Regions from separate parts of the Thioalkalivibrio sp. ALE23 genome, predicted to be linked through region 1. Evidence: riboswitches for the same ligand, from Rfam matches in the RefSeq annotation. Region 1 holds a riboswitch; the other holds the start of a gene.
The links. Region 1 has a riboswitch for cobalamin ahead of F573_RS0112395 (TonB-dependent siderophore receptor). Riboswitches for the same ligand answer to the same signal wherever they lie in the genome.

Region 1 (5,455 bases):
GAAGAAGGTGCTTTGCAGGCCCATCAGGAACACGGTCACCAGCAGTCCGGGGAAGTAGTCGATGATCAGCATGAGCGCGGCGGTCAGCAGCACCACGGCCTCGGCCGAGCGGGTGGCGACGATCACCGCCTTCTTGCTGTAGCGGTCGGCGATGTAGCCGGCCCAAGGCGAGAACAGCACGAACGGCAGCAGGAACACGAATCCGACCAGGCTGTAATAGAACGTGCCTTCGCCCTCGGCAACGAACTCGCGCAGGGCGATGAAGATGACGACCAGGCGGAAGAAGTTGTCGTTGAGGGCGTTGATGAAGACCGTCGCCATGTGGGCGACGAAGCCCGGCCGGCGGACGTCGGAAGTGTCGGTCATGTTGGCACCACCGGAGGTATCGCGCACGAGTACCGCTCAGGTTGCGGTCTCCGGCGGCCTGCCGGCAAGCTCGAATTACCTCTCCACCATACCCGAGGAATCGTCATGAGCCGTTTCGAAGAACGCATCACCCGTCTGGAACAGACCCTGCCGCACGTGGAGCCGGCGGAGCTGGCTCGCTGGCGGGAGTCCGGTGAACCGCTGCTGCTGGTGGACGTGCGCCAGCCGGAGGAGGTGGAGGCCGGGTCCATCGAGGGGGCCGTGAACATCCCCCGGCCCAGGCTGGAGGCCAGCATCGAGTCCCATCTGGAGGATCCGGCGCAGCCCGTGGTGGTGTTCTGTGGCGGGCGCGGGCGTTCCCATCTGGTGGCCGAGAGCCTGCGCGCGATGGACATCGACGCCCGCGTGCTGCGCGGCGGATCGGCAGCCTGGCAGGAATATTGCAGCGAGTCGGGTTCCAATCCGAACCCGGGGTAGTCCTTCGTATGAGCAATGTGGTGACAGAAACGACATGAAAACCAGGGGGAGGACTGCCCTTCAAGGCAGCCCTCCCGGTCCCCGGACCGGACGTCCTAGAAGTCGTACCGGACCCCGGCGTGGAGGAAGCGGCCGGGATCCGCTGCCAGCGAACTTTCATTGTCGGCATCGAACAGGTTGTCGATCCCGCCGCGCAGGGTGACGTCCTCCCAGGCCGCCGGCGCGTACTCCACGTTCAGACTGGTCAGGGTGAACGAGCCATCCCATTCGTCCCCGGCCACGCGTACCTCATCCACGTAGCGGCTGCGCAGCTGCAGGCGCAATTCTTCCGTGGGCGTCCACAGCGCGCTCGCCACCATGGTGAGTTCCGGCGTGTCGGTCAGGGTCTCGCCGCTGTCCCGATCGATCGCATCCATCCAGGTGCCCCCCAGGCGCAGCTCCACCTGCGAGTTGAAGTCCGCGCCCAGGCGGGTCTCCACGCCGCGGGCGCGGGCGCGGGCGCGGGCGTTGCTCACGTTGCGGAACGTGCGGTAGTCGCCATCGCCCTGAGTCTGCGCGATCCGGTCATCGAACTCGGTGTAGAACAGGCCCACGTCGTAATGCCCCGTGGTGGTGTCGCTCAGGCGCAGGTCGCCGGCGATGCCGAGCTCGGCATTGCGGCTGGTCTCGGGGTCGAGTTCATGGCGCGTGTTGCCGACAGCCGGATCGACGACATGGGCGCCCAGCACCCGCTGTCCGCGCGGGTTCAGGGTGTCCACGTGGAACGAACGCAATTCCGGCAGCTTGAACCCCTCGGCATACTGCACGCGCAGCCGGGCCTCGGGGGCCAGGCGATAGACCGCGCCGGCCTGCAGCGAGGTGTTGTCGACCTCGGTGGAGGTCTCGTCGTGGCGGGCGCCGTAGACCAGATCCAGGCGCTCGCTGATCGCCCATTCGTGCTGCAGGAACACCCCGCCGACCCACTGGTCGTCTTCCGGCTCGTGCGCCGGTTCGCGGTCGCGGTAGGTCTGATGCTTGTGTTCGAAGCCGGTCAGTACCGTGTGGCGGGCGTCGGGCCGCCAGGTGGCGGCGAAGTCGTGGACGCGGTCGGTGAAGGTGACCTCGCGCGGGCCGAATTCGCTGTCCCCGGTGGCATCGAAGCCGAAGTCCGCGGCCTCGAGGAAGGTGTTGGAGCGGTCCATCTCGAACTTGCTTTCGTAGACCTGGTAATTCAGCTCCAGGGTGTCGGTCACGAACCATTCGGCGGCCACGGCCAGATCGCGCCGGTCGCTGTCCTCGCTGCGCTGTGCCGGGAACTGCAGGGCGCGCACCGGATCGCCATTGTTGTTCGTGTAGCCGGTGGCCACCGGCGGGCGCTCGTGCAGGAAGCGCCGCTCGCGCTCTTCGCGCAGCAGGCCGGCCTCCAGCTCCACGTTGAAGTCGTCGGTGAAACAGTGGCTGACGCCGGCGCGCAGGTTGTAGACCCGCGCGCTCTCGCGGCGGTCCTCGTCGAAGGCATAGCGGTCCTGGATCGCGTGGTCATCCTCCAGCGCGCCGGACTCCGACGGCCGCACCCGGTCGCCCTGCTCGGGGATGCGCACGTCGGCCGTGGCGTCTTCGGAATAGGCCTCGCGGTCCAGCACATCCGCCAGCAGCCGGAACCGGGTGTCGCGGGTGCCGCCGCCCAGAAACAGCGAACCGTTGATGCGCTCCCCGCCATCGGCGCTGGCGGGCATGCCGCCCTGCAGCTCCACGCTGCCTTCGAAGCCCGCATCCGGCTGGCGGGTGATCACGTTGATCACGCCGGCCACCGCATCCGAGCCGTACACCACGCTGCCGGGGCCCTTCACGATCTCGATGCGCTCCACGTGGATGACCGGGATGCGGTTGAGCTCGAACCCCCGGCCGGACGTGCCGCTGACCCGACGGCCATCCAGCATGTAGATGATGTCGGCGCGGCCGCCGCCGCGGATCGAGAACCGGTTGCCGTCGGCACCGGTAAACAGGCTGGATCCGGTCTGCAGGGCCTCGTCCAGCATGGTCGCCCCGCTGCGACGGATGTCCTCGCCGGTGATCACTTCGGTGGAGGCGGGCGTGTTCTCCACCAGACGCTCGGTGCGGGTCGCCGCCGTTACGGTGACCTGTGGCAGTACCCGTGCGGAATCGTCGGGGTCTTCTTCGCCGGTTGCCGGCGGTGCCGCCAGCAACAAGGGCACGGCCGCGGCACCGCCCAGCAGGGCCGCGGGAAATCTCTTCTTCGGGAACATTGCGAACCCTCTTTGCGCACCGCCCGTGCGCCGTGGTCGTGGGTGTCGACCGCGGGGGGCGGGCGTGCGCCATCGTCGGCGCGTCGTGAACCGATGCGCAGCGATGCCGATCCGCCCGGTGATACCGCTCCCCGCGGTTCTCCGTTGTCCTCCGGGCCGGTCTCCGGGCTCGCGGGCTGGAGCCGTTGGCTCCGGGGCAGACCACCTTCCCGCGAAGCACGCCCTGAACGGACGCGTTCTTCGCAGTGGTTCGCATGGGTCTGCCGTGACCCGCCTACCGTTGCGGGGGCAGCGCCGGACTTGTGCGCAGGTCGAGGCCGGGCACGCACCGGACTTCCCGTTTCACTCGTCGTCGGGATGGCGACGAAGCACCCGGGGGAGACGGAATATTAGTGAGGACTAATGTGTTGTGTCAAACCAACAGTGTCCGGTTGACCCACGGTCGCGGCCGCGGTCAGTGCTTGGCATGTGGTTTGCACTGGGATCCATTCGGGTGGATTAAAAAAAGGGCCGCCGGGTCGGTCCGGGGGGCACCGAGAGCCGACGGCAAAATCCAGAAGAGATGGAGGAGAGAAGGGGCCAGGTGGCCCCTGCATGGCGAACCGACGCTGAGCTGCCGTCGACTCGACAATGGGAATTATACACGGCCGCAAATTGGAATCAATCCATGTTCGAAAATTTTTTGGAGATGATTTTCCCCTTTTGACAGTGACTTGCGAGCGTTCGGATGTCACAGGTGGCATTTTCATTTATTAGTGACTGCCAATATTCGCAGTTTGAGTGGTCAGCTGATCGGCGGCATCGGCATGTGGCCGCGTCATGGCGGGAAATACGAGTTGGCAGGGAGATTGCTTCTTCCGGGCAGGATCATCAGCAAGAGGCCGACAGACCATGACGATGCACCTGAGAATGATCGATTGCGGCGGTCACCTGGACGCCGAAGCCCGCAAGCAGCACGAGCGTGAGCAGGTGGTCTTTCAGCGCCTGCTGGAGTCCCACGACGCAATCCGGAGGGAGCTGGAGTTCATCGAGGGTGGTACCCGGACGGTGACGACGGCAACGGATCCGGAACTCGCCGTGCTGCTGCGGGTGCACGTGCCGGAACTGCATCGGCGGCTGCGCGAGAGCGCACACTTGCGTGACCGTGATCCGCTGTATCGCACCCTTTTCGAGCAGCGCGGGCGCATCGAAGTGCACGTGGAAGAGCGCCCGGACGGCGTGGTGGTGGACGAGGTCAGCGAGGACCCGGGTCTGGCGCACAAGCTGCGCGAGCACGCCACGCAGGTGAACACCTTCGTGCTGGCGGCGCGCGAGCTCGCTCGCCAGTACCCGCCGGTGATGGCCGATGATGCGGTGTCCGAGCGGGTCGGCCGGGTGGCCTGATGGCGGTCGGCCGCGCCGGTTGCGGAAACCGTTGAGCCGGACCGGAACGTGGCGGGCGTCCCGAAACGGAGCTTGCCAAATCCCCGTACGGGGCCTACAAGAATGGGTGGAGTCCACACAACCGTGGAGGTTGATATGTCCCCATCCATGCGTTCAGCACTGTTGGCCGGCGGCCTGATGACTCTGGCCGCCGCGCCCGTTCATGCCGATTCGGCCACGTTCAACACCCCCAGCCTGACACCCGAAATCGCGACCAAGGCCGTCGAGGCCGCGGTGGATGCCTGTCGTGATCGCAACGCACAGGTAACCGCAGCGGTGGTCGACCGCTTCGGGACCACTCAGGCTCTCAAGCGGGATCGGTTCGCCGGTCCGCACACCGTCGGCACTGCACAGAGCAAGGCCTGGACGGCGGTCAGCTTCCGTACCGATACGCTGGAGCTGCGCGATGATGCCTTCCCGGGCGAGGTCAGCTACGGCATCCAGCACCTGCCCAACGTCACCATCCTCGGCGGCGGCGCTCAGGTCACCTCCGACGGGCGCATCGTCGCGGGCATCGGGGTGTCGGGCAGTCCCAGCGGCGATGTCGACCACCAGTGCGCCATGGATGCGATCGACGCCATCCAGGACGATCTGCTCTGACGGTGCATCACCCGGCCCTGCCCGTTCCGGGGAGGGCCGGTTTCAGCGGCGCTTCTTGCGCCCGCGCCGGCGGCGGCCGACCTTGACCCGCTCCGCCGCCGCCTGCAGATGCGCACGGGCCTCTTCCGGCACCCGGTGCGAACAGCGCACGCGAACGCCGTCGCGGCCACGCACCGCGGTGATCCTGCCGCCCTGCAGCCCGTGGCGGCTGACCACCTCGCGCACCGCGTGCAGGAAATTGCGCGGCGGATCCCCGCGGGTGGTGTGCACGCTGCCGTCTTCTTCGATCACCACGCTGAAGAGGATGCTCACCTGCCATACCAGCAGAACGGCGGCGATGATCA
Region 2 (5,455 bases), on a different contig from region 1:
GGTGGAGGTCTCCCCGGAGGCGGTGGCGGTCGCGGTGCGCGAAATGACCGGCGACCCGACGCTGGCCTCCACCGCCGAGCAGATCGAGATCTATCGGCGTCTGGGGCTGCATGCGCGGGTCGCGGACCTGGTGGAGGCCACCGCCGACGCGCGCATGGCCGCGCTCGAGCGGCTGCACGCCGAGGATTCGGATCTCGCCGAGCTGCTGCGTGACCGCCTGCGCGGGGTCGCGCCGACGCGCGAAGACGGCGTGCGCCGCATCGACCAGTTTCTCGAACGCCTGTTCTCCGCGGCGGATGCGGATGACCTTACGCGCTGCACCCTGGATGATGTCCAGGCGATCTTCGTGCTCGCCTTCGAGCTGGTCAACGGCCGCCAGATCAAGCGCCTGAGTTTCGAATGGTCGGGGCCCTGGCAGCTGGGCCGGGCGCTGGACCGGCTGGAATACCAGAGCAATCGCTTCCGCGTGGCCCAGGCCGGGGTGATCAGCCGTCTCCGCTCGCTGGGGATGCTGCTGGCGCAAAGCGAGACCAGTGGCATCACCCAGCAGCATCTGCGCGAACCCCTGCCGGTCATGGGACAGCAGGTGCTGGCCGGCCTGCGGACCATGCTGGAGGCGGAGCCGGACGTAAAGAGCCCCGACGGCCGTATCCTGGGTGCCGCGATGTCGCAGGTGGAAGAACTGCGTGAAGCCCGGGACCGCCTGATGCAGGCGCAGAGCCGTTACGCCAATGCGGTGGAACGCTGGGAAAACCTGCGCCGGCGCGAACGGGACCGCAAGGGTGATCAGCGCTGGCAGAAGCGTTCGGCCCGGCGGATCCGGGTGTCGGAGGAGCTGATCGAACTGGACGATGATCAGAAGATCCGGCTGGCCGACGGTCTGTGCGAATATCTCGAGGAGCTGCAGATCCGGCGCGAGGGCGATTTCATCTTCTTCGGCAAGAAGCCGCTGGACGGCGATACCGCCAAGCGCATCGGCATCCAGCTGGCGCTGCTGCTCGACCCGCTGGTGGAGCTGAGCAACCCCAGTATCCAGCGGGCGATCTATTCCAGCCCCGCGGCCTATCTCGGCGGGCTGTACGTGGGCATGAGCGCCGACGCCAAGGCCGGGCTGGGCTCCGCCATGGTGCGCATGGTGCGCCAGGATCTCGGGCGTGCGGCGGAGTGGCTCGCGCTGCGCCTGACCCGGGTCTACCACCTGCCGCTGACCGACGGCATGCGCAGCTTTCTCGAGACCCACTACGGGGCCAACCCCGAGCGCCTGGCGATGCTGGCCCAGAACACCGGGGACGAGTCCCACCCGGTGGCCCTGCGTGCCGAGCGCTCGCCGGAATTCGACGCGATGGTCCAGGACAAGGAATGGGGCCGCCTGCTGCGTCGTGGCGCCCGCTATCGCCAGGCCGAGGAGACGCGGCAGACCTGAACGCCGCGCGGTCGGCCGGAGAGCACGGGTGGAAAATCAGGGGGGGCTCATGTACCCTGCTCCCCGTTCCTCGGTGCCCTGGCGGTTTCGCCGCCGGGTTAAACGGGAAGTCCGGTGAGCGCCGCTTCGGCGCGAGTCCGGCGCTGCCCCCGCAACGGTGATCGAGCGCGGATCCATTCCGGAGTCCTTCGGCAGTGGATCCTCGAGGCTGGCGGCCGAATGCCACTGTGTCATGGACACGGGAAGGCGCCGCCCGCCGGGAATCTCCCGCTCGTCAGCCCGGAGACCGGCCGGGGAATGGTCGTGCGGCACGCGGAGGGCGTGCGAGACGGATGACCGTTCCCGCCACGGGTCCCCGTACCCGTTTCCCGCCGGGAATGCGTTCCTCGTCTTCCTCCCTCGCGCCGGCGCGATCCCCGTGAACCAGCGGCGTGCGGGCGGCTCGCCGGGAGATCCGAAGACATGAAACGCAGTATCCTTTCCGCAGCCATCGTTGCAGCCGTGTCCCCGGCCGTGGCCGACGAGGCGCCGGGCACCGACTCCGACTCCGCGACCCTGGAACCCGTTCAGGTCACTGCGACCCGTCTCAGCCAGACCGTGGACGAGGCCCTGGCCTCGGTGACGGTCATCGACCGCGAAGAGATCGAACGCCTGCAGCCGCGCCAGTTCACCGATCTGGTGGAGGGGCGCGCCGGGGTCTCGGTGGCGGGTAATGGCCCGTTCGGCAAGACGTCCAGTGTCTTCCTTCGGGGAACGAACTCCGATCACCACCTGATGCTGATCGACGGCGTGCGCATGGGGTCGGCCACCACCGGCGGTGCCAGCTGGCAGTTCCTGCCGCCCGAGGAGATCGACCGCGTGGAGATCGTGCGCGGGCCGCGCACCTCCATCTACGGCTCCGATGCCATCGGCGGGGTGACCCAGGTCTTCAGCCGCGCGGGCCGCGAAGGTCCGCCGCGGGTCAATGCCTTCCTTGGCGCCGGCAGCTTCAGCACCTGGGAGGCCGGAATCGGTGTGGCCGGCGGCACCGGGCGCACCGATTACAGCCTGTCCGTCAGTATGTTCGATACCGAGGGCATCGACGTGCAGGACGACGTGGGTGACGACGATCCGGATGGCTATGACAACACCTCGCTGGCCGGCAAGGTTGCCCACCGCCTCGACAACGGGATCGAACTTTTCGGCAATGTCCTCTATTCCGAAGGCAATACCGAGTTCGATGGTTTCGAGGATGAAACCGATTTCGTCCACGCGGCGATGCAGGCCGGTCTCCGATTGCCCGTTCTTGGTCGCTGGGATACCGAGCTTGCAGTGGCCCATAGTCGGGACGAAAACGACAATTTCGCGGGGGGGGGGTTCTCTTCGAGATTCGATACGAAGCGGGATCAGCTGACCTGGCGCAACGATGTCCGCCTGGGTGAACTCACCGACCTGATCGCCGGGGTAGACGCCTACGAGGACCGGATCTCGAGTACCACGGATTACGACGAGGACTCGCGCTACAACGTAGGGGTCTATTCGGTCGTACGTACCCAGCTCGGCAACCACGATCTGGAAGGCTCGCTGCGCTACGACGACAATGAAGCGTTCGGCGAGAAGACCACCGGGCAGGTCGCCTGGGGCATGCAGGCAACCGACGCCCTGCGGCTGCGCGCCAGCTACGGCACCGCGTTCAAGGCACCCACCTTCAATGACCTTTACTGGCCCTTTTCCGACCCGGCGAGATTCCGCGGAAACCCGGACCTCGAACCGGAGGAGTCGGAGACGTTTGAGCTCGGGGCGAGGTACTCGGCGAGTCTCGCGTATGTCGACGTCGCGGTGTTCGAGACGCGCGTGGACGACCTCATTACCGGGTTCCCGGTGCGCGAAAATGTCGACGAGGCACGGATTCGCGGACTGGAAGTCGAGGGAGGCCACGACCTCGGTCCGTGGAATTCGCGGGTCTCGCTGACCCTGCTGGATACGGAAAATCGTGACACCGGCAATGAACTGCGTCGCCGTCCGCCGGCGTCAGCCCGTTTCGACCTGGACCGCCGGATCGGTGATTTCTCCGTGGGCGGTACGATCCTCGCCCGCAGCCGCAGCTACAACGATGCTGACAATGACGAGCGGCTCTCGGGCTACGGCACCATGAATCTGCGTGCGGCCTATCGATTTGATCCGGAATGGAGTATCGAGGCTTCGCTGTCGAATCTTTTCGATCGCGACTACGTGGTCGCGCGTGACTCGGTTAACGATGCCGATTACAACAACCCCGGCCGCGCCGCGTTCGTGAAACTGCGTTATCAGCAGCAGAGGTAAGGTCATGGGCAATCGACTGTCGAAGATCGCGACCCGCACGGGTGACGAGGGGCGTACCGGCCTGGGTGACGGCTCGCGCGTGGACAAGGACTCGCATCGCGTCGAAGCCTTTGGTGACGTGGACGAGCTGAACAGCGTCATCGGGCGGGTGCTGGTGCACGAGCTGCCCGAGGACGTACGGCGTTCGCTGTCGCTGATCCAGCATGAGCTGTTCGACCTGGGCGCGGAGCTGGCGGTGCCGGGGCATCAGGCCCTGCCGGAGGCGTCGGTGGAGCGCCTCGATGTCGAGCTCGAGGGCTTCAATGACGAGCTGCCGCCGCTGGAGGAGTTCATCCTCCCGGGGGGCGGCCCGGCCACCGCGGATTGCCATATTGCCCGCACCGTCTGCCGCCGCGCCGAGCGGCGGCTGGTCGCGGTCAATCACCACGAGGCCCTGCGGCCCAGCTCGCTGGCCTACCTCAACCGCCTGTCGGATCTGCTGTTCGTACTGTGCCGGGTGCTGGCGCGCCACGAGAACGGTTCCGAGGTCCTGTGGCAGCCCGCCGCTCGGCGCGAGGCCTCCGGCGGCTGATTCTGCCCGCGACGCCGTGACGGCGGATCCGCGAAGGCCCCGATCGACAACAGTGCCGCGACGCTGACGCGACCCGCGGTCGATCTCCTTTTCTTCACGCTCCGTCGGGACGCCTCGAGTGTCCCGGCGGCAGTGTGTGCACGTATCCGGGTGTTGAATGATGAGTACATGGAAAAAACGCTACCCCCTGTTGCTGGCGCTACTGCTGCCGGGGGTTCCGGCGGCGGACACGGACGCGTCCCCGCATATCCTCGGCATCGTCTCGGATCGCTCCGCCGCCGAGGTCACGGCCGGGGCGCATCGTTTCCTCGAGGCCTTCCCCGAATCCGACGTGCGCCTGCGTACGCCGGAGCAGCTGGCCGACAAGGATGACTCCGAGGTCACCGCGTTGTGGGAGGACGCGGACGCCGTGCTGGTGGCGGCGGTGCTGGGCGACGAGGTCGGCCGGCTGACGCGGCTGCTGCGCGAGCGCGGTCCGGATGCCGAAGTGCCGCTGCTGGCGATCAACAGCGACCGGCAGCTGACGGCGCTGACCCGGTTGCGGGGCGAGCGCGTGCTGGCCGGCCTGGAAGCCGACGAGCGGACCGAGCTGGCGACCAATCCGGATGCCGACGAGGATCCGCGCGAACACCTGCGGGAGCAGCGGCAGGCGTTTCCCGAACAGGCCGGCTGGCTCACCGGCCGGGCGTATTACCAGGGGCGTACGCCGGAGAGCATGGAGGGCCTGATGCGCTGGCTGGCCGCCGAGGCCGGCCACGACATCGACGTGCCGCAGCCGGATCCGCGCGAGACCATCCGTTTCTACCACGACGGCCGCGCGGTGGATGACGCCGCCGCAATGGATCTGGATGAACGCCCGGCGGTCGCCCTGCTGGACCTGGACACCGGCGACCGGCCGGGGGACCGTGCACTGCTGGATGCCGCCTGCGACGCGCTGGAATCGCGCGATCTGCAGTGCTTCGGCGTGCTGGCGCGCTGGGGCGGCGCCAGCCGGCAGGCGGTGGAGGACCTGGCGCAGTCGGCGGCACCCGCCGATCTCGCCGGCATCGTCTCCCTGCAGGACTTCGTGATCGGGGGCGGCGGTAATCGCGAGGCGGTTGCCGGGGCGCTGGGCGAGCTGGACGTGCCGGTGGTCAAGGGCCTGCGCCTGGCCTCGCGGA

Region 2: another riboswitch for cobalamin. It lies ahead of F573_RS0106205 (TonB-dependent receptor domain-containing protein); the one in region 1 lies ahead of F573_RS0112395 (TonB-dependent siderophore receptor).

The regions. Positions count from the first base shown of each region.
Region 1 covers NZ_KB900037.1:18,238-23,692, forward strand. Annotated here, with positions in the region: gene F573_RS0112385 (MFS transporter) at 1-366, opposite strand, end outside; gene F573_RS0112390 (rhodanese-like domain-containing protein) at 472-843, shown strand; gene F573_RS0112395 (TonB-dependent siderophore receptor) at 939-3,089, opposite strand; cobalamin riboswitch at 3,226-3,480, opposite strand; gene F573_RS0112400 (hypothetical protein) at 3,981-4,472, shown strand; gene F573_RS0112405 (heme-binding protein) at 4,608-5,111, shown strand; gene F573_RS0112410 (DUF3634 family protein) at 5,154-5,455, opposite strand, start outside.
Region 2 covers NZ_KB900032.1:529,567-535,021, forward strand. Annotated here, with positions in the region: gene F573_RS0106200 (hypothetical protein) at 1-1,423, shown strand, start outside; cobalamin riboswitch at 1,478-1,733, shown strand; gene F573_RS0106205 (TonB-dependent receptor domain-containing protein) at 1,886-3,724, shown strand; gene F573_RS0106210 (cob(I)yrinic acid a,c-diamide adenosyltransferase) at 3,729-4,295, shown strand; gene F573_RS0106215 (cobaltochelatase subunit CobN) at 4,456-5,455, shown strand, end outside.